2 regions of the Rhodococcus sp. 1R11 genome follow, and region 1 is predicted to be linked to the other one. Evidence: riboswitches for the same ligand, from Rfam matches in the RefSeq annotation. Region 1 holds a riboswitch; the other holds the start of a gene.
What was found. A riboswitch is a leader RNA that binds a small molecule or an ion and turns the genes downstream of it on or off. The one in region 1 is predicted to bind cyclic di-AMP.
Positions count from the first base shown of each region.

Region 2: it holds a riboswitch for cyclic di-AMP, as region 1 does, so the genes downstream of both, E4P29_RS05050 (C40 family peptidase) here and E4P29_RS18490 (transglycosylase family protein) in region 1, are expected to answer to the same signal.

Region 1 is NZ_SPNG01000010.1:209,081-215,872, forward strand. Features, by position in the region: gene E4P29_RS18455 (glutaminyl-peptide cyclotransferase) at 1-349, shown strand, start outside; gene E4P29_RS18460 (MFS transporter) at 354-2,057, shown strand; gene E4P29_RS18465 (DUF2771 domain-containing protein) at 2,054-2,566, shown strand; gene E4P29_RS18470 (cold-shock protein) at 2,570-2,986, opposite strand; gene E4P29_RS18475 (hypothetical protein) at 3,178-3,396, shown strand; gene E4P29_RS18480 (YccF domain-containing protein) at 3,400-3,774, shown strand; cyclic di-AMP (ydaO/yuaA leader) riboswitch at 4,045-4,253, shown strand; gene E4P29_RS18490 (transglycosylase family protein) at 4,262-4,873, shown strand; gene E4P29_RS18495 (hypothetical protein) at 4,953-5,141, opposite strand; gene E4P29_RS18500 (helicase-associated domain-containing protein) at 5,203-6,792, shown strand, end outside.
Region 2 is NZ_SPNG01000002.1:379,100-385,891, forward strand. Features, by position in the region: gene trpD (anthranilate phosphoribosyltransferase) at 1-672, shown strand, start outside; gene E4P29_RS05035 (Lrp/AsnC ligand binding domain-containing protein) at 683-958, opposite strand; gene E4P29_RS05040 (DEDD exonuclease domain-containing protein) at 1,050-2,765, opposite strand; gene E4P29_RS05045 (hypothetical protein) at 2,935-3,216, shown strand; cyclic di-AMP (ydaO/yuaA leader) riboswitch at 3,332-3,492, shown strand; gene E4P29_RS05050 (C40 family peptidase) at 3,511-4,065, shown strand; gene E4P29_RS05055 (NlpC/P60 family protein) at 4,456-5,439, shown strand; gene E4P29_RS05060 (hypothetical protein) at 5,469-6,792, shown strand, end outside.

The DNA of each region.
Region 1 (6,792 bases):
CCGTGACCCCACATCCTTCGACGCCGTGAACACCGTCGACGTCACACTCGACGGCAATCCGGTGGAGAGGCTGAACGAGCTCGAATGCGCCGAGGACGGCTCGATCTACGCCAACGTCTGGCAAACCTTCGACATCATGCGCATCGACCCCACCACCGGCCGCGTCACCGCCGTCATCGACGGCAAGCCGCTGTGGGATTCGATGACGGCCACCGAGCGAAACGGAGCCGACGTCTTCAACGGCATCGCCCAGATCCCCGGCACCGACAGATTTCTGGTGACCGGCAAATTCTGGCCCAAGATCTTCGAGGTGCGATTCACCGATCCCGCGGCCGTAGGACAGAATTGACGCCGTGACCGATCCGCGACTCCCCCACCCCACGCCAGGTGCGGAAAACTCGGGCGCTGGCACAGAAACCGGTCACTCAACCGCTGATGAACAGAGCTCGGAGCATCCCGGTTTCGTCAACTACCCACCGGCCGACCCCAGCGCCGCCGGCCATGTTCCGAGCCGCCGCCAACCGTTGCCGCCGCTGCACCCGGCGCGCACTCAGCAGATCACTGCGGCGCGGGGCCGAACCGGCGGGCGTAAGCCACCACCGATGCCCAAGAAGCTCACGGTCACCCGCGTCGCGGCGATGCGTGGGCGGGAGCTGACCGGCAAGGGCATCGCCTCGTTCCAGCGGGCCGCCAAAGCGGACGGGGCCGACAAATCCGGGTTGACTGCACTGACCTACGCGACGATGGCGAACTTCGCGTCCGACGCGGCCCTGGCGATCGCATTGGCCAACACCCTGTTCTTCTCTGCGGCTACCGGTGAGGACAAGACGAAGGTCGCGCTGTACCTGGTCATCACCATCGCGCCGTTCGCGCTGATCGCGCCGCTGATCGGCCCGTTGCTCGACCGGTTGCAGCACGGTCGACGCATCGCGCTGGCCACCTCGTTCGGCCTGCGTACCGTGCTGGCGGTGGTGTTGGTGTTCAACTTCGACAGTTGGGTGCTCTATCCAGCGGCACTGGGCATGCTCGTCCTGAGCAAATCGTTTGCGGTACTCAAGAGCGCGGTGACGCCGCGGGTGCTGCCACCGGAGATCGACCTCGTCCGCGTCAACTCCAGGCTCACCGTCTTCGGCCTGCTCGGGGGCACCATCGCCGCAGGGGCTGTTGCCGGCGGTATCGCCTTCGTCGCCGATTCTCCCGGTGCGCTGTGGTTCGTCGCCGCGATTACCGTGCTCGGCGCATACCTGAGCATGCGCATCCCGTCCTGGGTGGAAGTGACCGAGGGCGAGGTTCCGGCCACCCTCGGCTATCACGCCGACCAGCATCACGGCAGCGACTACCCCGGCAGCGGTGCCCCGACCGAGAATCTGAAGCGCACGCCGCCGCCGGCCACCGCCGCCAAGAACCGCAGGCAGCCGCTGGGCCGGGCGGTGATCGTCGGACTCTGGGGCAACGGCACGATCAGAATTCTCACCGGATTCCTGACGCTGTACATCGCGTTCGTCGCCAAATCACGCACCGAACACGAGCCGCTCCAGCAGGCCGCGATGCTCGGACTGGTCGGAGCCGCCGCCGGTCTCGGCAACTTCGCCGGCAACGCACTCGGAGCCAGGATCAAGCTCGGCCGACCGTCGGTGGTCGTTCTGCGGTGCACACTCGCGGTGACTGTCGTCGCCGTCGTCGCAGCCGTCACGGACAGTTTGCTCACCGCTGCCGTGGCCGCCCTGGTCGCGTCGAGCGCGAGCGCGTTGGCCAAGGTCTCGCTCGACGCGTCCCTGCAGTCCGACCTGCCTCCGGAGTCCATTGCGTCCGGATTCGGCCGCTCGGAAACCGTAATGCAGCTGTGCTGGGTTCTCGGCGGGACCCTCGGGGTGTTGCTTCCCACCGAGTACTGGCTCGGTTTCACGGTGGTGTCGGTGTTGCTTACGATCGGGCTCGTGCAGACCTTCCTGACGTACCGCGGCAGATCGTTGCTACCCGGGTTCGGCGGCAACCGCCCCGACCATGTCGAACAAGAAATGTCCGACAGCTCCTACGGCGAAAACGTGACCAAGTGAACCTGGCTCCCCGCACCAAGAAGATCGGGTCGCTGATCGCCGCCGGCCTGTTCGTCATCGCCGTCGCGTTCGTCGGTGTGCTCGCCGTCCTGATCGGCAGAGCGCCCGACAAGGAACCGGTCGTCACCGCGTACGCCAACGGTCGAGCCGTTCAGGTCGAGCCCTACCTGTACTGCGCCGTGAGCGACCCGCTGTGCACCAACGTCGGCGAGACCGCCGAAATCCAGGTGGGATCGGCTCCGACGGTGCAGCTGTCGATGCCCGAGGCCGTCTACTCCGCGCCGTGGGAACTGGCGCTGGTGTACGGCGACGACAGCGGGACGGGCGTGGAGAACAGCCAGTTCAATCAGCCGGGAACCCGGCTGAGCGTCACCGTCCCGACGACGGACGACAGCGGCCGGACGTTGCTCGGCATCGAGGTTCGCCTACCCACGGGAATCATCGATACCGACACCAATACCGAGAGCTTCGTCAGCCACGCGATCTGGTCCATCGGCACGCGGCCGTAACGATCAGCTGTCGAGCTCGCGAGCGACGGCGCGGACCACCTCGGAGATGCGCTGAGCAATCTTGCGGTCCGGGTACTTACCCTTGCGCAGTTCCGGCTGCACCGTCGCTTCGAGCAACGTGATCATGTCCTCGACCATGCCGTGCAGTTCGTCGGGAGTGTGCTTGCGCTCCACGGGCTCGCGGCGGGTGCTGCCGCTGTTCTGGCGAATCGACGGGGCAGGCTCGAGAACCTTCAGGCTCAGTGCCTGCGGGCCACGACGGCCTGCGGCCATGCCGAATTCGACGCGCTGGCCGGCTTTGAGGCCGTCGACGCCCTCGGGCAGCGCTGACGAACGCACATACACGTCCTCGCCTTCCTCCTGCGAGAGGAATCCGAATCCCTTGTCGACGTCGTACCACTTCACCTTGCCGGTCGGCACTGAGCTCACCCGTTCATCTGTTGCTGTGTTTGGTTTCGTATCCGCACGCCCCGATGTCGGGACCTTGCGGTGTGCACAAGTTTCGCGCCCCACGAAAACGCAGGACGCGAATACGCCAGTCTAGCGCGCAGGCCCCGAATAGGGCATTCCGGTTTTTCGCACGAGACAACGCCGCGCACTACCGTGGTGGTGTGGACTCATCAACTCGCAAGCGAAGTACTGCACTGCTGCGCATCGCGCTGGTGCTGTTCGCGATCGGCCTCGTTGCCATCGTCGCGATCCTGTTCTTCCCGGTCTTCTCCGACGCCAAGCCGCCACTGAGCCTGTACCTGACGGCGATGTTCTCGGCACCCGCTGGATTCGTGCTCGCTCTGGTGTACACGCTGCTCTCGGGCAGACGGGCGCGGTAGACCGTGCGATTGCTCTTGAACGTCATCTGGCTCGTGTTCGGTGGACTGTGGCTCGCACTAGGCTACTTCTTCGCGGGACTCCTGCTGTGCATCCTGATCGTGACCATTCCGTTCGGGATCGCATCGTTCCGCATCGGCGTCTACGCCCTGTGGCCGTTCGGGTCGACGATCGTCGACAAGCCCGGGGCGGGTTCGGGTGCTCTTGTGGGTAACGTGCTGTGGCTCGTCCTCGCCGGGTGGTGGCTGGCGCTGACACATGTCGTCACCGCCATCGCGATGGCCATCACGATCATCGGTATTCCGCTGGCGATCGCGAACCTCAAATTGATCCCGGTCTCGCTGATGCCGCTCGGGAAAGACATCGTTGCGGTTCGGTGACGTTTCGAGACCCCGTCGGTCGATGTGACTTCCATCACATCACGCTTGTGTAACAGACAGGCAACAGCACGGGGTCAGTCACCGAGAACGGCCACTAGCTGGGCCTACTCGAGCGACCCGAATCCGACTGTCGAGACGGGCGCCGGCACACGGATAAATCGACAGTTACCAAATAGTGACGTAACCCGGGAATTTCAGTACGGTCAGCAGCGGCCGGAAAGTTCGGCCGAATTCCGGCCCGCAGCGCCAAACCTCGTCCCGCGGGAACCGGAACAACCCTCGACGATCACCCAGGGGACGAGGACGGGGGACCCACGTCCTCCACGGACAACCGGGAACTTGTAGCGACTCACGAAGCCGCACCGAGTTCCCTTGGGGTGAAGCCCAATTGCCCATTCGACATGAATGAGCGAGACGGCCGGGCTACCTCTCAGCCCGAACCCGACAGCTGACCTCGCAGGCGCGTGTGGAGAGGATTTCAACTCGTATGAGCGGACGTCATCGCAAGCCGAGCACCACTGGCAAGACCGTCGCAAAGGTGGCCGTCACCGGTGCCATCATGGGCACCGCAGGCATCGCCTTCACCGGCACCGCCAACGCGGCACCGGATTCCGACTGGGATCGCCTTGCACAGTGTGAAGCAGGCGGCAACTGGGGCATCAACACCGGAAACGGCTTCCAGGGCGGATTGCAGTTCTCCCCCAGCACCTGGAACGCACACGGTGGACAGCAGTACGCGGCAACGGCCAACCAGGCCAGCCGTGAAGAGCAGATCGCAGTCGCCGAGAAGGTTCTCGACTCGCAGGGCTGGGGCGCATGGCCCTCCTGCTCCTCGAGCCTCGGTCTGAGCAGCGCACCCACCGAGCGCAGCGTTCCGGTCACCCCCAAGGCACCGGAAGTTCCCGCCCTCCCCGACCTGACGTCGATCCCGTCGATCGATGCATCGACCGAGGTCGTCAACGGCATCGTCACCGCCGTCCAGAACATCACCAACGATCCCCAGATCGCGTCGTTCGTCCAGAACGCCGCTCAGGGAATCCAGCTCGATCCGCAGGTCGTCAGCTTCTACCAGGCGAACAAGGCGTTCCTGCCCCAGTAGGCAAGAACCGGCCGCCATACGAGAAAAGCCCCCGACATCGTCACGATGTCGGGGGCTTTCTCGTGGTCGAGTGCCGTTGTCAGCGATTGACGACGGTCACCGGATGGGCGTAGGGCAGGTCTTCGACGGGCAGCGGGAACTCGGTGTCCTCACCGAAGGGCGACAAGCCACCCGATCGAGCGGACGAGAGTTCGGTCACCGCGTGGTCACCGCGAGCGGTTTCCGGCCAGCCTGGATCGACATAGGGCTTCTTCGACTTGTTCACCATGGGCCCATTTTGACACCTGCCCTGCGGCGAGCACCAGCCCAGGTCTCTAATCTGATAGACGATGACCGACACGACTGCGCCCCGACACACCGACATGCCTCCCGATCTGCCTCAGTGGATCGCAGCTCGCACCGACGCGGAGCTGATCAAGGCCATGTCGTTGCGTCCGGATCTGACTGCGCCGCCGCCCGCCTCGCTGGCAGTGCTGGCCGGCCGGGCCGAGCAACGCCGGTCGATCCTGCACACTGCGGACACCCTCGACACCCTGGCCCTGACCGTGCTCGAGATCCTGGCCATCGAAGAGGCCTACGAGCGTCCGGTCACCAGAGCCACGCTCCTGTCCGTCGTCGCCAAACGCGCCCCGGCCAAGGCCGTGGACAAAGCGTTGTCCCAACTGCGCGAACGCTTTCTCGTCTGGGGCGACGCCGCCGGGTTCCGGATCAGCGCCACCGCTGCGGACGCCGTGCCGTGGCGCATCGGCCGCGCCCTCGACCCGGTGGACACCCTCACCGAAACCCACATCACCTCGGCGCTGGCCGCACTCGAGGACGGCGAACGCAATCTTCTCGACACCCTGGCCAGATCGTCGCCCACCGGCCGTACCCGAGACGCCGCACCGGGCACCCCTCCTGATCGGCCCGTGCAGAAACTGCTCGCCGCAGGCCTGCTGATCTGGTTGGACGAGCAAACTGTCGAACTCCCCGTCCAGGTCGGTCAGATCTTGCGCGGCGAGCCCATGACGGATCCCCGCTCACTCGCCGAGCCGAAGCTGACGACCACGGCACATGCGCTCGCCGACGTCGACGCTGCCGCGGCGGGTGAGGCACTCGAGCTCGGGCGGCACTGTGTGGCCATCATCGAGGCGCTGTCCGCGTCACCGGCTCCTGCCCTCAAGGCCGGCGGGCTCGGAGTGCGCGAGCTGCGCAAGATCACCAAGGCCACCGGACTCGACGACGACCGCGTGAGCATCCTCGTCGAACTGCTCGCCGCCGCCCATTTGATCTCCAGCGGAACCCCGGACCCCGTCCCCTCTGCCGACACCGGCGACGACTACTGGGCACCGACACCCGCCGTCGACGCGTGGCTCGCCGCCGCCCCGGCCGCCCGCTGGCACACTCTCGCCTCCGCCTGGATCGAGACACCACGAGCCCCGTGGGTCATCGGTATGCGCGACCCCAACGACAAGCCCATCGCCGCATTGTCGGACGAAGTGCGCTCGCCTGCCGCGCCCCGGGACCGACGCATGATCCTGGAGTTGCTCGCCGAGCTCGGCAGTGGACACGCCGCGACGCCCGCCGACCTCACCCGCACCCTGACGTGGCGTCGACCCCGGTGGTCCGGACGGTTCGGCGTGACACCCGTCGGGCATGTCATCGCCGAGGCGACCGCGCTGGGGATCGTCGCGCGCGGCGCGATGTCGACGCCGGGACGCTCGCTGGTGCACGACGGCAACGCCGAGGCCGACATGCGCGCGGCACTCCCCGAGCCGATCGACTACGTGTTGGTGCAGGCCGACCTGACTCTGGTGGCACCGGGACCGCTCGAACCGGATCTGCAGGATCGGATCGCGCTCGTCGCCGACGTCGAGTCGGCGGGTGCCGCGACCATGTATCGCATCAGCGACACGAGCCTGCGCCGGGCCCTCGACGTG
Region 2 (6,792 bases), on a different contig from region 1:
ACCGATGTGCTCGAGGCGCTGGGCGTGCGGGTCACCCTGGGGCCCGCCGGGGTGGCATCGAGTGTCGAGCAGGTAGGGATCGGGTTCTGTTTCGCGCCGATCCATCACCCGGCACTTCGGTTCTCTGGTCCGGCGCGCAAGGAGATCGGCATTCCGACGATCTTCAACGTGCTGGGCCCACTGACGAACCCCGGCCGCCCACGCGCTGGACTGATCGGCTGCGCATTCGAGAATCTGGTGCCTGTCGTCGCCGGCGTGTTCGCTCGACGCGGCAGTTCGGTTCTCGTCGTGCGCGGTGACGACGGCCTCGACGAAATCACCCTGTCCACCACGACCACCGTGCACGTGGTGTCCGACGGGACCGTCACCGTCGACTCGATCGACCCGGTCGACTACGGAATTGCTCGTGCGCCCATCGAGGCCCTCCGAGGCGGGGACGCGGAATTCAATGCGGCAGTGGCGCATCGCGTGTTCGCCGGCGAACACGGACCCGTCCGTGACGCCGTGCTACTCAACGCCGCCGCAGCTATGGCCGCGCATCGAGGAGTGTCGGGAAACCTGCACGAGCGAATCGAAGCCGGATTGGCAACTGCGGCAACGGTTGTCGACAACGGTTCCGCGGCCCGCCTGCTTGCCGATTGGGCGCGCTGCACTACCGCGCTGGCCGACTGAATCACACCGATTACTCGCCGATCGAGAATCCTGCATCGACGTCGGCACTCGAATACGACTGAAACGCAATATGAGTCGTCGTACTGCGAACACCGCGGACACGATTGATGTGCTTGGTGATGACCTCGGCTATCGACGCATGATCACGCACCTTGACGATGGCAATCAGATCGACGTCACCGGCGCACGAATACACCTCCGATACGCCGTCCACATCGGCAACGGCCTGCGCCGCCTCCGGAATCAGATCGGCCTCGGCGTCGATCAAGACGATGGCATTGATCATCTGTGCTCCTCACGAATCTCCGGGCCCACACACGACGCGAGCTCGACCCAACCGAGACAACACTAGTTGCTCCGCGGGCTCCACTCCTGCCTCATCGGTCGTTCCGCGGGCTCCACTCCTGTCGCGTTGCTTCTCGGGCCGTCCGACACCACTCCTCCCACGAACCCGCAGACCGAGCAGGGCTGCAGTAGCCACTGCTGGTGCGAACGATGCGCACTCCGTCCGTGTGGAGCCACGACGCGATCAGGCCCACCTCTTCCGGCGGCGCACCGCGAAGTGGCGTCGCGTCGGGCAACACCGTCTCCGCCGACGCCGTGATCGCATCGACGACGGGCATCGGGTGCACCCCTCTCGGCGCGACGGCCGCCCCGGCCAAGCGGCCGAAGCGCACCACCATCAGCTCCCAACCACCGTCGGCCGTCCGCCTGGCCGCCACGAGCTCGGCGATTGCCGCAACCGCAGCCGCCCGGTGCATCCTGCGGAGCACGTTCACCGTCACTGCGATTCGATCGCGGAGACGCGCGGCCGTCTCGAACAGTTCGCGGTCGGCGAGTTCGGCGACGCGGCGTCGCATCGCGAACAGCAGCTCGTCGTCGTGTCCACACACGAAGGCGAGAAATTTCGCCGGGGCACCCGAGTACTGCTCGGCCGTCAGGAGCCCGGAGAACGCCGCTGGGCAACCACCCACGTCCGTTGCGGTGCACGCGTCACCGTGTCGAACCGAGCGGCCCAAACGGCGGGTACACGTACGAAGCCGACAGAACTCCGCTGCAAGAGCGGAGGCCTCCGCCGCGTCCGCCCGAACAGCGAAAGGTCCGAGGCTGTTCGGTGCGGGAGTTCGCACGATCGACAGTCGGGGAAACGCTTCGTCGGTGAGGGTGACCCACCACCCTTTGCGAGGAAACTTCGATCGGCGGTTGTAGGGCGGGACGTGAGCCGAGAGCAGCCGTAATTCGCGGACTCCGGCCTCGAGTGCATGCGCGCATTCGACGTGGTCCACGCGTGTGGCGAGCGAGACCATCTCCTTCATTCGCCCACGGGTCTCGGAACCGGTGAAGTAGTTGCGCACCCGACGCTTGAGGTTGTTCGAGGTGCCCACGTACAGGACCTCGTCCGATGGTCCTCGGAAGAGGTAGACACCGGGTGTATCGGGTAGGTGGGCGGCCAGACCGCGTTTGGCTCGTTGCCCCGCCGACACCGCAGGGAGGTAGTCGACCAGTTCCGCGTAGCTGTGCACGCCCTGGTTGCCTACCCGCTCGATCAGGCCGTGCAACACATCCACCGTGGCACGTGCGTCGTCCAATGCCCGGTGAGTCGGCCGAGTGCTGGACCTGAACAGAGTCGACAGGGCCGACAGTTTCACCGAGGGAGCCTCGTCGCGCGTGAGCACTCGCCGGGCGAGTTTGACCGTGCAGAGCACCTGGAAGCGGGGCCAGGCGATGTCGAGTCGACTCGCTGCGGCCTTGAGGAATCCTGTATCGAATCCGGCGTTGTGTGCCACCAGTACCGATCCGCGAGCGAACTCGAGAAAGCCGGGAAGGACGCGTTCGATGCGGGGCGCCCCGATCAGCATCGCCGTCGTGATGCCGGTCAACTCGACGATGTACGGCGGGATCGATCTGCCCGGGTCGACGAGGGTAGCGAACTCGCCGATGATCTCGCCGCCCCTGACCTTGACGGCCCCGATTTCGGTGATTGCCTCTGTGTCTGCGCTGCCGCCGGTGGTTTCGAGGTCGACGACGACGAACGTGGTGGCGTGAAGCGGGGTGTCGAGTTCGTCGAACGTCAGCTGGATCGGCAGGCTCACTGCGACGACGTTAGGGCCGACCTCCGACAAGAACGCCGAACACGGCGTCGGACGTCATCGTGTCGGTCGATGCCGACCGTCGGGTCGCGGAACCTGTCGGTGGCGAACGCTATCTTTCGCTCGATCGGCCGATTACACCGTCCGACCCGACAAAGAGACAAGGATCACAATGATCATCGACTGCAGTGACTGCCTGGTCCGTGACATCGCCTGTGCCGACTGCGTTGTGACGGTGCTTCTGGGGGCTCCCGGTATGCCGGCGAGATCGGATGGGCAATGGGTCGGTCCGCCGTCTCGAATCACCCTCGAGCAGGAAGAACTGGGTGCCATGGGGGTGCTCGCAGAGGTCGGTATGGTGCCCGCGCTCAAGCTCGTCGTGGACGACGACGGCACCGCGGATGTTCCCCTGTTATCGACTCGTGACACACCGGGTGATCAACGTGCCGGGTAGCGAGAACACGACCGAATTCGGTCCGTTCGGCGCGTTGGGGTCGACACAGGGGTATGCCATTTCGTAACCTTCCTGAGACCTTGCGGAGTCTTGCCAGTCCAAACCGGAGTGGCATCGCAAGTCACCGCCTAATCGTTCACTCGCGAGAGTGTTCGTACCGGGAACCCGATATCTACTGGGGTGAATCCCGCCGAGTCGCCGATGGTGGCCGGTGGGTAGGGCTGCTCTTCCCAGCCCGAACCCGTCAGCTAACTCGGTCGGCGGACGAGTGGAAGAAACGGAGCACCATCTTTCGTGGCGTCACAACTTTCCAACCGAACATTGCGGCGAGCTCTCGTAGCCGGAGCGCTCACGGCAGGCGTGGTGATTCTCCCCGCTGCACCGGCAATGGCGGCCCCTGTCACCATCCCCGGCGTCGGAACCTTCGAGATTCCTGACATCCCGGGTCTCCCTCCCCTCAACATTCCGGGCATGCCCGCTCCGGGTGCACCCCTTGCCCCGCAGGTCACCCCGGCTGCCAAGGCCGTCCAGGCTGCGGAGTCCAAGATCGGCGCTCCGTACGTGTACGGCGCATCGGGCCCCGACTCGTTCGACTGCTCCGGACTGGTCCAGTGGGCCTACAAGCAGGCCGGCATCAGCCTCCCGCGGACGAGCTACGACCAGGCCGCTGCCGGCACGCCGGTCTCGCGGGACAGCTTGATTCCGGGCGACGTGGTGTCGTTCTACGGCGGCTCGCACTCCGGTATCTACGTCGGCGACGGCAACGTCGTCCACGCATCGACGTCCGGAGTGCCGGTCAAGGTCGCTCCGCTGGCATCGATGCCGTTCGACGGCGCTCGACGCTACTGAGCCGAGCGCTCCGACCGAAGTTGTGAACCGACCGACAGGGTCGATCCGTTTCGACGGTTCGGCCCTGTTGTCGTTTCCAGGGACGCTTTCCGGGCGACACGCCGGTACGGTGGACAGCGGAGCGCCCGGTTCGTAATCTGATCGAGACCTCTACGACGTTTGGTTTGTGATCTGTCACGTGCAGACTGCGTCGATTTCGGACCGTGTTCACGTCCGCGCCCAGCTGAGCATGGGTATCGTTCGGTTCCGGTCACTTTTTCCAACCGCCACTCCAGCTGGAATGGCATATGTCAGGACGGAGAGTCGCTTTCCGTGGCGATATCGAGAACCACCCGAGTTCTACGGCTAGTAGGTAGCTCGGTGACCACAGCCGTTGCAGCCGCGTGCATCATGGTGGTGCCGATCACGACGGCGACCGCCGATCCGGGCTTCGGTTCGGCTTCCGACGCGCAGGCGAAGCTGGCAGAGCTGTCTCGGGAATCGGAACAGACCAACGAGTCGCTGCACAACGCGCAGATGGATCTGGACGCTCGGGCTCGAGAGCAGCTCGATGCGCAGACCGCCGTCGATGCCAGCCGGGCGGCCCTCGACGCCGCCCAGTCGCAGCTCGCCCAGCTCAAACCCGCCATGGACAAGGTGGCCAACGTCAACTATCAGGGCGCTCGCACCAACCGGTTGTTCGCGGTCATGGTCAGTGACTCTCCCCAACAGTTGCTCGATCAGATGTCGGCCCTCGACGTCATCTCCGCCGAGACAGCCGGTCAGGTCGCCCAGTTCCAGCAGGCCAGCGCGGATGCATCCGCGGCAGAGCAGGCCGCGGCGACCGCCGCAGAACAGGCCAGAATCGCCGCCGAGCAAGCGAAAGCAGTCAGCGACGATCTGCAGGCAAAGCAGAGTGAACTGCAGGGCCAGATCGCCGAGGTCATGGCCGCGTACAGCGCGCTCTCCTCGTCCGAGCAGTTGGCCCTCGCGGGATCAGCGCTTCCGGAAGGTTTCGACCCGTCGACGATTCTGAAGAATTTGACGCCGGGCTCCGGTGCTAGTGCGTTGCAGGCCGGTCTCACACAGATCGGTAAGCCGTACGTCTGGGGAGCAACCGGCCCCGATGGTTTCGACTGCTCAGGGTTGGTCGTGTGGGCCTACAAACAGGTCGGAAAGACGTTGCCGCGGTCGAGTCAGGCTCAGGCTGCCGGCGGAACTCCCGTCGATCAGAAGGATCTGCAGCCGGGAGACGTCGTTCTGTTCTACCCGGACGCATCACACGTCGGTATCTACGCCGGTAACGGCAATGTCCTGCATGCCTCCACCTTCGGGGTACCGGTGAAGGTGCAATCGATGGCGTCGTTCCCGTACTACGGGGCCCGTCGATACTGAGTCTGCCCGGATCGACGACTGACGCCTGAATGAGCGGTACGGAACGGCCGTCCGTCGTCCACGCGCTCACCGCGTCGCGGCGGGCGCGATGGCTGGCAGTCCTGGTCGTTCTTGCGGTGGCGTCGACGCTGCTGCTGGTTTACCGTCACGACGGTCCCGCATCGGCAGCGGAGACCTCGAGCGCAGCGACTTCGTCCGATCGGTCGGCGGCGCAGAATCCGCCCACCTACGACGAGCAGCGCCGCGCCGAAGTCACAGAGCTGCTCGAGCGCTGGGCGTCTGCCGTCCGTTCCGGTGACGAATCGATGCTGCGTGGGTTGATGGATCCGCTGGCAGATCCGACGTTCGTGGATGCGCAGGTACGCCGGGCGACCGTCGTTGCGAGTGTCCCTTTTTCGGACTTCGGCTACGAGATCGGCGACGAGCCCGAGACCCCCGTGCCGTCGTCGATCGCCGAGCAGCTCGATGCCACCGATGTCTGGGCTCCGCCGGTGTACCTGCGTTATGCCGTGCAAGGCCCGGACGTATCGCCGACGCGTCGGCCGGTCTCGCTGGTGGTCGCCGAACGCGACGGCCAGTGGCGACTGGTCGACGATGCCGACCTGCCGGCCTACCGTCGCCACACCTGGCGCGGGCCGTGGGATTTCGGGCCGTTGACGGTGCGCTCGGTCGCCACTGCAGCCGGCACGTCGGTGGTGTTGGGACATCCCGACCGTCAGCAGTTCGTTTCGGATGTGGCCGCCGAGCTGCCCGCGGCGACCGCTGCGGTCACCGACTTCTGGGGGGCCGACTGGGCTCGGGACGGACTGGTGTTCGTCAGTTCGACGGCCGAGGAGTTCGACGAATCGACGGGTTCCTCGCCGTCGACGGACGTGGCAGCGGTGACCGTGTCCGACGCGGTAGCCGGCGGGTCGCGTCCGGCGGGTCAGCGGGTGGTGTTCGGTCCCGATGCCGCGTCGAGGCTGACTCCGTTCACTCTTCGTTCGGTGCTTCGGCACGAGTTGACTCATGTGGCGACGCGGGCGAAGACGGCGGAAGGCACCGCGTTGTGGGTGGCGGAGGGGTTCGCCGACTACTCCGGGTATCGCAGTTCGGGTGCCGACTTTCGGCAGCTCGCACCTACTCTGGCGTCGATCGTGGCTGCCGGCGGCCCGCCGACCGTGCTGCCCAAGGACGAGGATTTCGGTGCCGGCGGCACCCGCTCGAACGTGGCCTACGAGTCCGCCTGGTCGGTCTTCGCGTTCGTGGCAGACCGATTCGGCGAGTTGGTGTTGCGCAGGTTGTACGAGGCGTTGGCGTCCGAACGCGGGTCGGGCGGAGTCGTCGATGCAGCGATCACCTCGGTCCTGAGTC